Regions from separate parts of the Enterobacter sp. MGH 24 genome, predicted to be linked through region 2. Evidence: predicted binding sites of a transcription regulator. Region 2 holds the regulator's gene; each other region holds the start of a gene.

Region 1 (4,236 bases), 1.6 Mb from region 2:
GACTGTCCCGGCAGACCGTCTGGTGCATTCATTCCACAGCTACTTCTTACGCCCTGGCGATAGCGCGAAACCGATAGTCTATGACGTTGAAGTCCTGCGAGACGGCAACAGCTTCAGCGCACGCCGCGTAGCGGCCATTCAGAACGGTAAACCGATCTTTTATATGACCGCCTCTTTCCAGGCGCCGGAACCCGGCTACGAGCATCAAAAAGTGATGCCCCCGGCTCCGTCACCCGACTCTTTAAAATCAGAGACGGATATCGCCCGCGCGCTGGCGCATTTGCTTCCGCCGCAGGTCAAAGAGAAGTTTCTCTGCGATAAGCCGCTGGAGATCCGCCCGGTTGAATTCCATAACCCGATGAAAGGCCATACCGCCGAGCCAAAACGCCAGGTCTGGATCCGTGCCAACGGGACCGTGCCGGAAGATTTCCGCGTGCATCAGTATCTGCTGGGCTATGCGTCAGATTTCAACTTCCTGCCGGTGGCGCTGCAGCCGCACGGCGTTGGTTTTCTGGAAAAAGGGATGCAGGTCGCAACGATCGATCACTCCATGTGGTTCCACCGTCCGTTCAACATGAATGAGTGGCTGCTTTATAGCGTGGAGAGTACGTCAGCGTCGAGCGCGCGCGGGTTTGTGCGCGGGGAGTTTTATACGCAGGACGGCGTGCTTGTCGCTTCTACGGTGCAGGAAGGGGTGATGCGTAACAGAGGTTGATGTAAAAAGCCCGGTGGCGCTACGCTTACCGGGCCTACGGATTGTGCAGTTGTAGGCCGGGTAAGGCGAAGCTGCCACCCGGCAAATCGCTCAGATCAGGCGTTATACGCATTCTCGCCGTGGCTGTTGACGTCCAGACCTTCGCGTTCCTGCTCTTCCGGTACGCGCAGACCGACCGTCATGTCCGCCAGTTTGTAGCCAATGAAAGCGACAACGGCAGACCAGACAACGGTGATAGCAATACTTTCCAGCTGTACCAGCAGCTGATGAACCATGGTGACGCCTTCTGCGTAGCCCACGCCACCGAGTGATTTCGCGGCGAAGATACCGGTCATGATACAACCCACGATGCCGCACACGCCGTGGACACCAAACACATCGCATGGGTCGTCAACGCGCAGCACGCGTTTCAGTGCGGTAACGCCCCACAGACCCGCCAGACCAGACACCAGACCGACCAGCAGCGCACCGCCTACGCCGACATAACCACACGCCGGGGTGATGCCAACCAGACCGGCAATGGCACCCGAACAGGCACCCAGCAGAGAGGGTTTACCGCGTACCGCCCACTCGCCAAACACCCAGGAGAGGATTGCACCCGCCGTGGCCACAACGGTGTTCACGAAGGCCAGCGCGGCGATTTCGTTCGCGGCACTTGCTGAGCCGGCGTTGAAGCCAAACCAGCCAAAGTAGAGGATAGCCGTACCGGTAAACACCATCGGCAGGTTGTGCGGTTTGAACGCTTCTTTACCGAAGCCCACGCGTTTGCCAATCAGGTAGGCACCCACCAGACCCGCTACCGCGGCGTTGATGTGTACAACGGTACCGCCAGCGAAGTCCAGCGCACCGTGCGTTGCCAGCAGACCGCCACCCCAGACCATATGCGCAATTGGCACATAGGAGAGCGTCAGCCAGACCACCACGAAGATCAGGACGGCAGAGAAACGAATACGCTCGGCGAGCGCGCCCACAATCAGCCCGACGGTAATACAAGCGAAAGAGCCCTGGAACGCAACGTGGATGTACTGATAGAAACTGCCCATCAGCGCGGTCAGCTCAATATTTTTCAGCATCACCCAGTCGAAGTTACCAAAGAACGCGTTGCCCGTGCCGAACGCCAGCGAGTAACCGTAAACCACCCACAGCACGCAGACCAGTGCGAACGTCACGGCAACCTGCGTCAGCATGGAGAGAACGTTTTTGCCACGGATCAGGCCGCCGTAGAACAGCGCAATGCCTGGAATTGACATGAATAGCACCAGCGCGGTGCTGATCATCATAAAGGCGTTATCGGCTTTGTCGACCACCGCAGGAGCAGCCAGCGCCAGGCCCGGCAGCAGTGCCAGCGAACCCAGACCCGTTTTGAGTGTTGCTATCTTCATTTTCTCGATCCCTATCACTGTGTGCCAGGAGTTACTTACAGAGCCGCTTCGTCAGATTCGCCGGTACGGATGCGAATGACGCGCTGCAGTTCGGCAACGAAAATTTTGCCGTCGCCAATTTTGCCGGTATAGGCCGCTTTGCTAATGACATCAATGACCTCATCAAGCTGATCGTCAGCAATCGCGACATCAATTTTTACTTTTGGCAGAAAGTTAACGCTGTATTCCGCCCCGCGATAAAGCTCGGCATGCCCCTTCTGACGACCAAAGCCTTTCACTTCGGTGACAGTCAGTCCCTGAATACCCATTGAAGACAACGCTTCGCGAACGTCTTCGAGTTTGAATGGTTTGATTACAACCGTAACCAGCTTCATAGATCCCCTCCAGTCAGAATTCGGTAATGGCCGCAGCTTACGCAGAAGGTATTGCAAGGGGTGTGCCAGAAATGAAAACGAGGGGGAACAACGGTGCGATGAGCGTTACACGGTACTGTTAAACGGCCTGGTGAAAAAAAAACGCACCATGCCGGTGCAGGGTGCGTTTCAGTTTTGCACCAACAGGAATGACTGTTAGCGCGTCGCCTCATTTTAGTGCATCAGGCGCTAAGCGACTCTTCATCGCGCACGCTGGCCGCCAGCTCTTCGCCCGCCAGCTGCAGCTGGTACATCTGCCAGTAGCGCCCTTTTGCTTCCAGCAGTTCGCGGTGCGTACCGCGCTCAACGGCCTGTCCGCGATTTAGCACCAGAATGGTATCCGCGTCGACGATGGTGGAAAGACGGTGGGCAATCACCACCAGCGTCGTATGATCGCGTACCGCATCCAGCGCCTGCTGGATGGCCTGCTCGGTGCCGGAGTCAATACTGGCCGTCGCTTCATCCAGAATCAGTATCTGCGGCGTTTCAATCAGCACCCGCGCCAGCGCCAGGAGCTGCTTTTGCCCAACGGAGAGATTGTTCCCCTGCTCGCCCAGTTTGGTATTGATTCCATCGCTAAACCCGCGCGCCAGCTCTGCCAGCTGCACTTTTTCCAGCACGTCCCAGACCTGCTCCTGGGTGTAGTCTCGGCCCAGGGTCACGTTGGCGTAGAAGGTATCGGCCAGCACGACCGGATCCTGCTGCACCATCGCAACGCCTTTGCGTAACACGGTGTGGCTGAGAGACGCGAGCGGGCGCCCGTCGAGGCGGATTTCACCTTGCGTGACCGGGTAATAGCCCATCAACAGGCTGGCAAGCGTGCTCTTACCGCTGCCGGTATGCCCCACCAGCGCCACGAAACCGCGTGATGGAACGTCAAGCCTGATGTCCTGCAACACCAGCCGGTCTTCGCGATAGGCAAACGAAACGTTATCAAAGGCGATAGTCCCACTTTGCAGAGGCCGCTCGTCATTGCCATAGGCCTGGCGCGGCCTGTCCATCAGCTCAAACACGCGCTCACCGGCGACAACCGCCTGTTGCAGCATTGATTGCTGGGTGGTGAGCTCGATCAACGGCTCGTTAAGGCGTCCCAGATAGCTGATAAAGGCGTACAGCACGCCCACTTCAATCGTACCGTTTGAGCTCAGGCCAAAGAGCATCAGCAGCCCACAAAGCACCAGCGCAGAGAAAAGGCTAAGCAGCGGACGCAGCAGGAAACCGTCGAGGCGCAGCGTCTGCATACGCGCCATGTAGTGCGAACGGCTGGCTTCGCCCATGCGCTCGCCAAAACGCGCCTGCTGGCGGAACTGCTGGATGACGCTCATGCCGTTGATCACTTCGTTGAAGCCATCATTGATGTCGGCCAGGTAAGCACGCACCCGACGCACGATTGGCGTGCTGTAGCGCTGGTAAATGACCATGACAATCAGCACCGCCGGGAAGATGGTTATTGCCACCAGCGCCATCCGCCAGTCAAGGCTGAACATCGCGACCAGCATCGCGCCAATCAGCGCTGCGCTGCGCAATACGGTTGCCACCACGGTGACGTACAGATCGCGGATCACCTCGGTATCGTTGGTCACGCGCGAAATCACCTGTCCGACCGGTTGGGTATCAAACTCGCTGAGCGGCTGGCGAAGCGCCGCGTCCATCACATCCGTACGCAGCTGCTGAACGACGCCCACGGCTGCACGGTTAAACAGCAGCGACTGAGCATAGTGCAACC
Region 2 (4,236 bases):
GACCAGCGAACAGCGTCAGGATCGTGCCAACGAGCTGATGGAAGAGTTCCATATTGAGCATCTGCGTGACAGTCTCGGTCAGGCGCTCTCCGGGGGGGAACGCCGCCGCGTTGAGATTGCGCGTGCGCTGGCCGCAAACCCGAAATTTATCCTTCTGGATGAACCGTTTGCGGGCGTTGACCCGATCTCGGTTATCGATATTAAACGCATCATTGAACACCTGCGTGACAGCGGGCTGGGCGTACTGATCACCGACCACAACGTCCGTGAAACGCTGGCCGTGTGTGAACGCGCGTATATTGTGAGCCAGGGCAATCTGATCGCCCACGGTACGCCGCAGCAGATCCTCGAAGACGATCATGTTAAGCGCGTCTATCTTGGGGAAGACTTCAGACTCTGATAGGGTAGAGGTAACGTAACGCCGAACCGGAGAAAAATGCTCTGAACATGAAGCAAGGTTTGCAATTAAGGCTCAGCCAACAACTGGCGATGACGCCGCAGCTACAGCAGGCAATTCGCCTGTTGCAACTGTCCACGTTAGAACTTCAGCAGGAGCTCCAGCAGGCGCTGGACAGCAACCCCCTGCTGGAACAAACCGATCTTCATGACGAGGTAGATACCCAGCAATCGCAGGATACAGAAGCGCTCGACACCGCGGATGCACTCGAACAAAAAGAGATGCCCGACGAGCTTCCGCTGGATGCCAGCTGGGATGAAATCTACACCGCCGGAACCCCTTCCGGTACGCGTGCAGACTACCAGGACGATGAGCTACCGGTCTATCAGGGAGAAACCACCCAGTCGCTGCAGGATTACCTGATGTGGCAGGTGGAACTCACCCCCTTCTCCGATACCGACCGCGCGATTGCCACCTCAATTGTCGATGCCGTTGACGACACCGGCTATTTGACCGTCACGCTGGACGATATTCTGGAAAGCATGGGCGATGAAGAGATTGAGCTTGAGGAGATCGAAGCCGTTCTGAAGCGCATTCAGCGTTTCGATCCGGTAGGCGTGGCTGCAAAAGATCTGCGCAATTGCCTGCTGATCCAGCTTTCCCAGTTCAGCAAAGAGACGCCATGGATCGACGAGGCGCGCTTAATCATCAGCGATCATCTGGATCTGTTGGCTAACCACGATTTCCGCTCCCTGATGCGCGTCACGCGCCTGAAGGAAGAGGTGCTGAAAGAAGCGGTGAATCTGATCCAGTCGCTCGATCCGCGCCCGGGTCAGTCGATCCAGACCAGCGAGCCCGAGTACGTCATCCCGGACGTGCTGGTCAGAAAACACAATGACCGCTGGGTCGTTGAACTGAATTCAGACAGCATTCCTCGCCTGCAAATCAACCAGCAGTACGCCTCCATGTGCACCAGCGCGCGTAACGACTCCGACAATCAATATATTCGTAGCAATCTTCAGGAAGCACGATGGCTGATCAAAAGTCTTGAGAGCCGAAATGATACGCTGCTGCGCGTCAGTCGCTGTATTGTGGAACAGCAGCAGGCGTTCTTTGAGCAGGGCGAAGAGTTTATGAAACCGATGGTACTGGCGGATATCGCCCAGGCCGTCGAAATGCATGAATCAACCATTTCCCGTGTCACCACGCAGAAGTATCTGCACAGTCCACGCGGTATTTTTGAGCTTAAGTATTTCTTCTCCAGCCATGTGAATACCGAGGGCGGCGGCGAAGCGTCGTCAACGGCCATTCGTGCTCTGGTGAAGAAGTTGATCGCCGCGGAGAACCCCGCGAAGCCACTAAGCGACAGTAAGTTAACCACCATGCTGTCCGATCAGGGTATTATGGTGGCACGTCGTACTGTTGCGAAGTATCGAGAGTCTTTATCCATTCCGCCGTCCAACCAGCGTAAACAGCTGGTCTGACACAACCGATAAGGAAGACACTATGCAGCTCAACATCACTGGACAAAACGTCGAAATTACCGAGGCTTTACGCGACTTCGTGAACGCGAAGTTTGCAAAACTCGAACAGTATTTCGAAAGGATCAATCAGGTCTATATTGTGTTGAAAGTGGAGAAAGTGACTCATATCTCGGATGCCACCCTGCATGTTAACGGGGGTGAACTGCATGCCAGTGCGGAAGGGCAAGACATGTACGCTGCTATCGACGGCTTGATTGATAAGCTTGCACGACAGCTCAATAAACATAAAGATAAACTGAAACAACACTAATTGTCCGGGCAGTTAACGGGTGCAGGACGGCCTGTTGTGAAACACAACAGGCCATTTGTACAGTTAGCGCTTAGGTGAAATTATGATGAACAACGATTCCGCTCTTCAACTGAGCAATGTCCTTAACCAGGAATGTACCCGCAGTGCGGTTCACTGCCAGAGCAAAAAACGTGCGCTGGAGATCATCAGTGAACTGGCTGCCAAACAGCTGGGCCTGCCGCCACAGGTGGTGTTCGAAGCGATTCTGACCCGTGAAAAAATGGGCAGTACCGGTATCGGCAACGGCATCGCGATCCCGCACGGCAAACTGGAAGAGGATACCCTGCGTGCCGTTGGTGTGTTTGTGCAGCTTGAAACACCTATCGCCTTCGATGCTATTGATAACCAGCCCGTCGATCTCCTCTTCGCGCTGCTGGTGCCTGCCGACCAGACGAAAACCCATTTGCATACGCTGTCGCTGGTCGCAAAACGTCTGGCCGATAAAACCATATGCCGTCGACTGCGCTCGGCCCAAAGTGATGAAGAGCTCTATCAAATTATCACTGAAGCAGAAGGCAATCAGGATGATGCATAATCAGGAGATGGCCTTCACATCTGTTGTCCTGAGGAGAAACGGAACATGGTGCTGATGATTGTCAGTGGCCGTTCAGGGTCGGGGAAATCCGTTGCTCTGCGCGCGCTGGAAGACATGGGTTTTTACTGCGTCGATAACCTGCCGGTCGTGTTGTTGCCCGACCTGGCCCGCACGCTTGCGGAGAGACAAACCTCTGCCGCCGTCAGTATCGACGTCCGTAACATGCCGGAATCGCCCGAGATCTTCGAACAGGCCATGAGCAACCTGCCTGATACATTCTCGCCACAGCTGCTGTTCCTTGATGCAGACCGCAATACGCTGATCCGCCGCTACAGCGATACCCGTCGTTTGCACCCGCTTTCCAGTAAGAACCTCTCTCTGGAGAGCGCTATCGATGAAGAGAGTGACCTGCTGGAGCCGCTGCGTTCTCGTGCCGACCTGATTGTCGACACCTCTGAGATGTCCGTTCACGAGCTGGCGGAAATGCTGCGTACCCGGTTGTTGGGTAAGCGCGAGCGTGAACTGACGATGGTGTTCGAATCCTTCGGCTTTAAGCACGGTATTCCGATTGATGCGGATTACGTTTTTGACGTGCGCTTCCTGCCGAACCCGCACTGGGATCCAAAGCTGCGTCCAATGACCGGTCTGGATAAACCCGTCGCGGCCTTCCTCGACCGGCACACAGAAGTTCACAATTTTATCTACCAGACGCGAAGCTACCTTGAGCTATGGTTACCTATGCTGGAGACAAACAATCGTAGCTACCTCACGGTGGCGATTGGCTGTACCGGCGGTAAACATCGTTCGGTTTACATCGCCGAACAGCTGGCCGACTATTTCCGCTCGCGCGGGAAGAACGTTCAGTCCCGTCATCGCACGCTGGAAAAACGTAAAACATGACCGTAAAACAAACCGTTGAGATCACCAATAAGCTGGGCATGCATGCACGCCCGGCGATGAAACTGTTTGAGCTGATGCAGGGGTTCGATGCAGAGGTTCTGCTGCGGAATGACGAAGGCACCGAAGCGGAAGCGAACAGCGTGATCGCCCTGCTGATGCTGGACTCCGCCAAAGGGCGCCAGATTGAAGTCGAGGCCACCGGACCTCAGGAAGAGGAAGCGCTGGCGGCAGTGATTGCGCTGTTCAACGCAGGGTTCGACGAAGATTAAGGTCTGCCAGTCAGGCGGGTGGCGCTGCGCTTACCCGCCCTACATTAATTTATTGCTCTCCATAAATCCTTCTCCTCCCAACTGACGCATTTGACGCATGATCCACGCCTGACGACTTCGCACGTACCCTGATGGGGCGCTGGCTTTAAAGCGGATGGGATTCGGTAAAACAGCGGCCAATAGCGCTGCTTCTGACATGCTCAGACGGCTGGCTGGCTTATTGAAATACCGTTGCGCGGCAGCTTCCACGCCAAATATGCCGTCGCCAAACTCAGCGACGTTGAGATAGACGGTCAGAATGC
Region 3 (4,236 bases), 510 kb from region 2:
AGGCCAAATTTGAAGATGGCGTGCGTGTGCCCGCCGCACACCTCCATGATCCGCAGCGGTCTTTCTGTCGTGTAGTCCAGCAGCGCCGCGCGCGTTTTCAGGTGTCCGATAAGCTGCAGCACCTGCTCCGGGGCGCGGTATTCATCAACGTAACGCATGTGCTATCGCTCCTCGCCGTACAGCAGCGCGCCCACGTCAGGCTCCACGTCGAACATGTTTTGCAACGCATCCAGCGTGTCGCGGGCTTCCGCTTCGTTAATCACGCTCATGGCGAACCCCACGTGGACCAGCACCCACTGGCCGAGACGCGAGGCGCCCGTTTCATCGCTGCTGCCCACCAGCGTCAGGTCCACGTCGCGCAGGATGCCGCAGACCTCCACTTTGGCCTGATTACCGTCGATGGCGTGAATTTGTCCAGGTACGCCTATGCACATCGTTCGTTCTCCAGCCACTCTAGCCAGCCGTCCATGCCGTCGCCGCGCGTGGCGGAGACCAGCAGGATCTCAATCTCCGGGTTCACTTCACGGGCATATGCCAGGCACTTATCCACGTCGAAGTTCAGGTATGGCAGCAGGTCGACTTTGTTCAGCAGCATGAGGGAGGCGGCGGCAAACATATGCGGATACTTCAGCGGCTTGTCTTCGCCTTCGGTCACCGAAAGCACCGCGACTTTATGCCGTTCACCCAGGTCAAAGCTTGCCGGGCAGACCAGGTTGCCGACGTTTTCAATAAACAGAATGCCGTTATCCGCCAGCGGCAGGCGCGGGGCGGCGTCGGCAATCATCTGCGCATCCAGGTGGCAGCCTTTGCCGGTATTAACCTGAATCGCCGGGGTGCCGGTTTCGCGAATGCGCGCCGCGTCGTTAACGGTCTGCTGGTCGCCTTCTATCACCGCGCAGGGGACGCGCCCGTTCAGGCGCTTGAGCGTTTCGGTCAGCAGCGTGGTTTTGCCGGAGCCGGGGCTGGAGACCAGGTTCAGCACCAGCTGTTTGCGGGCGGCAAAGCGGGCGCGGTTGCGGGCGGCGAGCTGGTTATTTTTGTCCAGCACGTTGATTTCCACCTCCAGCATCTGGCGCTGGCTGATGCCCGGCGCGTGGGTCCCCGCTTCGCCGTGGCCGTAGTGCAGGTCGCCAGCGTCGGAGCGCTGCGGGGCGAAGGTAATGCCGGTCAGCGCCGCCGCAGGACGCGGGGCAGGGGAAAAGGGCGCGGAGCGAAACGCGGAATGGGGACGGTGTTCATCCCCTTCTATATACAGGTTGCCTTCGGCGCAACCGCAGGTGCTACACATACTTTACTCCTTCTCGATTTCGAGGCGTTGGATCTGCATGCCGTCGTCCGCCACGATGCGAAGACCGGTGCCCTGGCACTGCGGACAGCGCTGAACCTTCGATGACAGCAGGGTGACGTACTGCTGACACTGCCCGCACCAGCACTCCGCCTGCTGCTCTTCGATATGGAGTTCGCAGCCTTCCGCCAGCGTGCCGCGACACACCAGCTCAAAACAGAAATGCAGGGCGCTGGTCTCGACGCAGGAAAACGCCCCGACCTTCAGCCAGACGCCGGTGACGCGCTTCGCGTGGTTTTGCACTGCCTGCTGTTCGATAAGCTCCAGAGCCCGCTGGCAGAGGGTGATTTCGTGCATGACGCCTCCTCAATGAATTGCGCCATTGAATGCAATAACGGTGCCAGCTTGATTTTTGTTAGGGCGTGACGATGTCAACGCTGTCGAAATGACACGTCGACACCGCGGCGTTGACAGCAGCTTTGCGATTAAATCTCTTTAAAATCATAAATATAAAAACTGGCATGGAATCTGCTTAACAGCCGCTATCTCCATTACACGGATACCTTCTATGACTATTTGGGAAATCAGCGAAAAAGCGGATTACATCGCGCAGCGTCATCAGCAGCTGCAGGACCAGTGGCACCTCTACTGCAACTCTCTGGTTCAGGGCATAACCCTCTCGAAAGCGCGTCTTCACCACGCGATGAGCTGCGCGGCGCAGGGCGATATGCGCTTCGTCCTGTTCGGCCATTTCATCATCAACGTTACCCTGGCGGATAACTTCAACAGCCACACCATTGAGTACCACCTCGAGACAAAAGACGGGGAAAAACAGTGTATTGCGAAGGCGCAGCTGATGGCCGACGGCATGGTGGACGGCCACGTCAGCAACCGCGATCGCCAGCAGGTGCTGGAGCACTATCTGGAAAAAATCGCGCCGGTCTATAACGGCCTGTACGCCGCCGTTGAGCACGATCTCCCGGTCAACCTGAAGCAGCTGATGGACGGAAATGCCTCAGCGAACGTGGCCTGACTCCTGCGTGTCGAGAAGTGTCGACAAGACAGTTTTTCGTCAAAAATGACTATCACCAGAGGATAACCCGGTGAACCGTTTTGTAATTGCTGACTCGACGGTCTGTATTGGCTGTCGAACCTGTGAGGCGGCGTGTTCGGAAACGCATCGCCTGCATGGGCTGCAGTCCATGCCGCGCCTGCACGTCATGCGTAATGAAAAAGAGTCTGCCCCGCAGCTCTGCCATCACTGTGAAGACGCCCCCTGCGCGGGCGTCTGCCCTGTGAATGCCATCACCCGCGTGGATGGCGCTGTCCAGCTGAACGAAAGCCTGTGCGTAAGCTGCAAGCTGTGCGGCATTGCCTGCCCGTTCGGCGCGATTGAATTTTCCGGCAGCCGTCCGCTGCATATTCCGGCGAACGCCAACTCGCCAAAAGCCCCGCCCGCGCCACCGGCGCCTGCACGCGTAAGCACGCTGCTGGACTGGGTGCCCGGCATCCGCGCCGTTGCGGTGAAATGCGACCTGTGCAGCTTCGATGAGCAGGGCCCGGCATGCGTGCGCACCTGTCCGACTAAGGCGTTGATTCTGGTTAACATTCGCGACATCGCCCGTACCAGCAAGCGTAAACGCGAGCTGACCATCAACAGTGATTTTGGCGATCTTTCTCTTCTACAGGCGCTTAACGAGGGGGCGAAATGAACGCGGCGATGATGATTACCAGCGCGGTAGCCTGTTTTGCTGGCGCCGCTGTTCTGGCGCTGATCTTCTCATTCCATAAAACCCTGAGCGGCGCGATCGCCGGGCTCGGCGGGGCGGTCGCTAGCCTGATGACGCTGGCGGCAGGCGGCGTTGTCCTGCTCGGCGGCCAGTCCGCTGAGAGCGTGATGCCGCTGATTCGCCACACCGTTGAGATCACGCCCCTGAACGCCATCTGGCTGGTGACGTTTGGCCTGTGCGGGCTGTTTATCAGCCTGTTCAATATCGACTGGCACCGCCATCCGCACGCCAGGGCTAACGGCCTGCTGGTTAACCTGCTGATGGCGGCGGCGGTCTGCACCGTTATCGCCAGCAACCTCGGCGCGCTGGTGGTGATGGCGGAAATCATGGCGCTGTGCGGCGTGTTCCTGACGGGCTGCAGCGCCTCCGGCAAGCTGTGGTTTGCGCTGGGACGACTCGGAACGCTGCTGCTGACGCTGGCCTGCTGGCTGGTGTGGCAACGCTTTGGCACGCTGGACTTCGCTGCGCTCAACGGGCATCCGCTGGGGAACGACGTCTGGCTGCTGAGCGTGCTCGGCTTTGGTCTGCTCGCTGGCATCATCCCGCTGCACGGCTGGGTGCCGCAGGCGCATGCGAATGCCTCCGCGCCCGCCGCCGCGCTGTTTTCTGTGGTGGTGATGAAAGTGGGGCTGTTCGGGATTCTGGCGATTACGCTGACCGGCGGACAACCGCCTCTGTGGTGGGGCGTCGTGCTGCTGGTCGCCGGAATGATTACCGCGTTCGTCGGCGGCCTGTACGCGCTGATGGAGCACAATATTCAGCGTCTTCTGGCGTACCACACGCTGGAAAACATCGGCATCATCCTGCTCGGTATCGGCGCGGGCGTGACCGGGCTGGCGCTCAACCAGCCGGCGCTGATTGCGGCCGGGTTTATCGGCGGTCTGTATCACCTCGTCAACCACAGCCTGTTTAAGAGCACCCTGTTCCTCGGCGCGGGCAGCGTCTGGTTCCGCACCGGTCATCGGGATATCGAAAAGCTGGGCGGGATTGGCAAAAAGATGCCCGTCATTTCACTCGCCATGCTGGTGGGTCTGATGGCAATGGCCGCGCTGCCGCCGCTGAACGGCTTTGCCGGGGAGTGGGTGATCTACCAGTCCTTCTTCGCGCTCGGCCAGAGCGACGCATTTATTGCACGCCTGCTCGGCCCACTGCTGGCGGTCG

The links. The regulator sigma-54, encoded in region 2, starts transcription at its own class of promoters, with help from an activator protein. The targets are predictions, from matches to a motif close to GTTGGCACANNTTTCGCTNT.
Region 1: a site for sigma-54 is predicted at 2,522-2,541, ahead of glnK (P-II family nitrogen regulator). Genes of this name have one in related genera too.
Region 3: a site for sigma-54 is predicted at 1,671-1,690, ahead of hypA (hydrogenase maturation nickel metallochaperone HypA). Genes of this name have one in related genera too.

What each region holds. Positions count from the first base shown of each region.
Region 1 is NZ_KI535657.1:2,498,052-2,502,287, reverse strand. It holds gene tesB (acyl-CoA thioesterase II) at 1-715, shown strand, start outside; gene amtB (ammonium transporter AmtB) at 811-2,097, opposite strand; gene glnK (P-II family nitrogen regulator) at 2,133-2,471, opposite strand; gene L370_RS10150 (SmdB family multidrug efflux ABC transporter permease/ATP-binding protein) at 2,693-4,236, opposite strand, start outside.
Region 2 is NZ_KI535657.1:896,404-900,639, forward strand. It holds gene lptB (LPS export ABC transporter ATP-binding protein) at 1-400, shown strand, start outside; gene rpoN (RNA polymerase factor sigma-54) at 448-1,881, shown strand; gene hpf (ribosome hibernation promoting factor) at 1,904-2,191, shown strand; gene ptsN (PTS IIA-like nitrogen regulatory protein PtsN) at 2,274-2,765, shown strand; gene rapZ (RNase adapter RapZ) at 2,811-3,665, shown strand; gene npr (PTS phosphocarrier protein NPr) at 3,662-3,934, shown strand; gene mtgA (monofunctional biosynthetic peptidoglycan transglycosylase) at 3,974-4,236, opposite strand, start outside.
Region 3 is NZ_KI535657.1:387,313-391,548, reverse strand. It holds gene hypD (hydrogenase formation protein HypD) at 1-158, opposite strand, end outside; gene L370_RS19865 (HypC/HybG/HupF family hydrogenase formation chaperone) at 162-434, opposite strand; gene hypB (hydrogenase nickel incorporation protein HypB) at 425-1,288, opposite strand; gene hypA (hydrogenase maturation nickel metallochaperone HypA) at 1,292-1,642, opposite strand; gene hycA (formate hydrogenlyase regulator HycA) at 1,854-2,318, shown strand; gene L370_RS19885 (4Fe-4S dicluster domain-containing protein) at 2,389-2,997, shown strand; gene hycC (formate hydrogenlyase subunit 3) at 2,994-4,236, shown strand, end outside.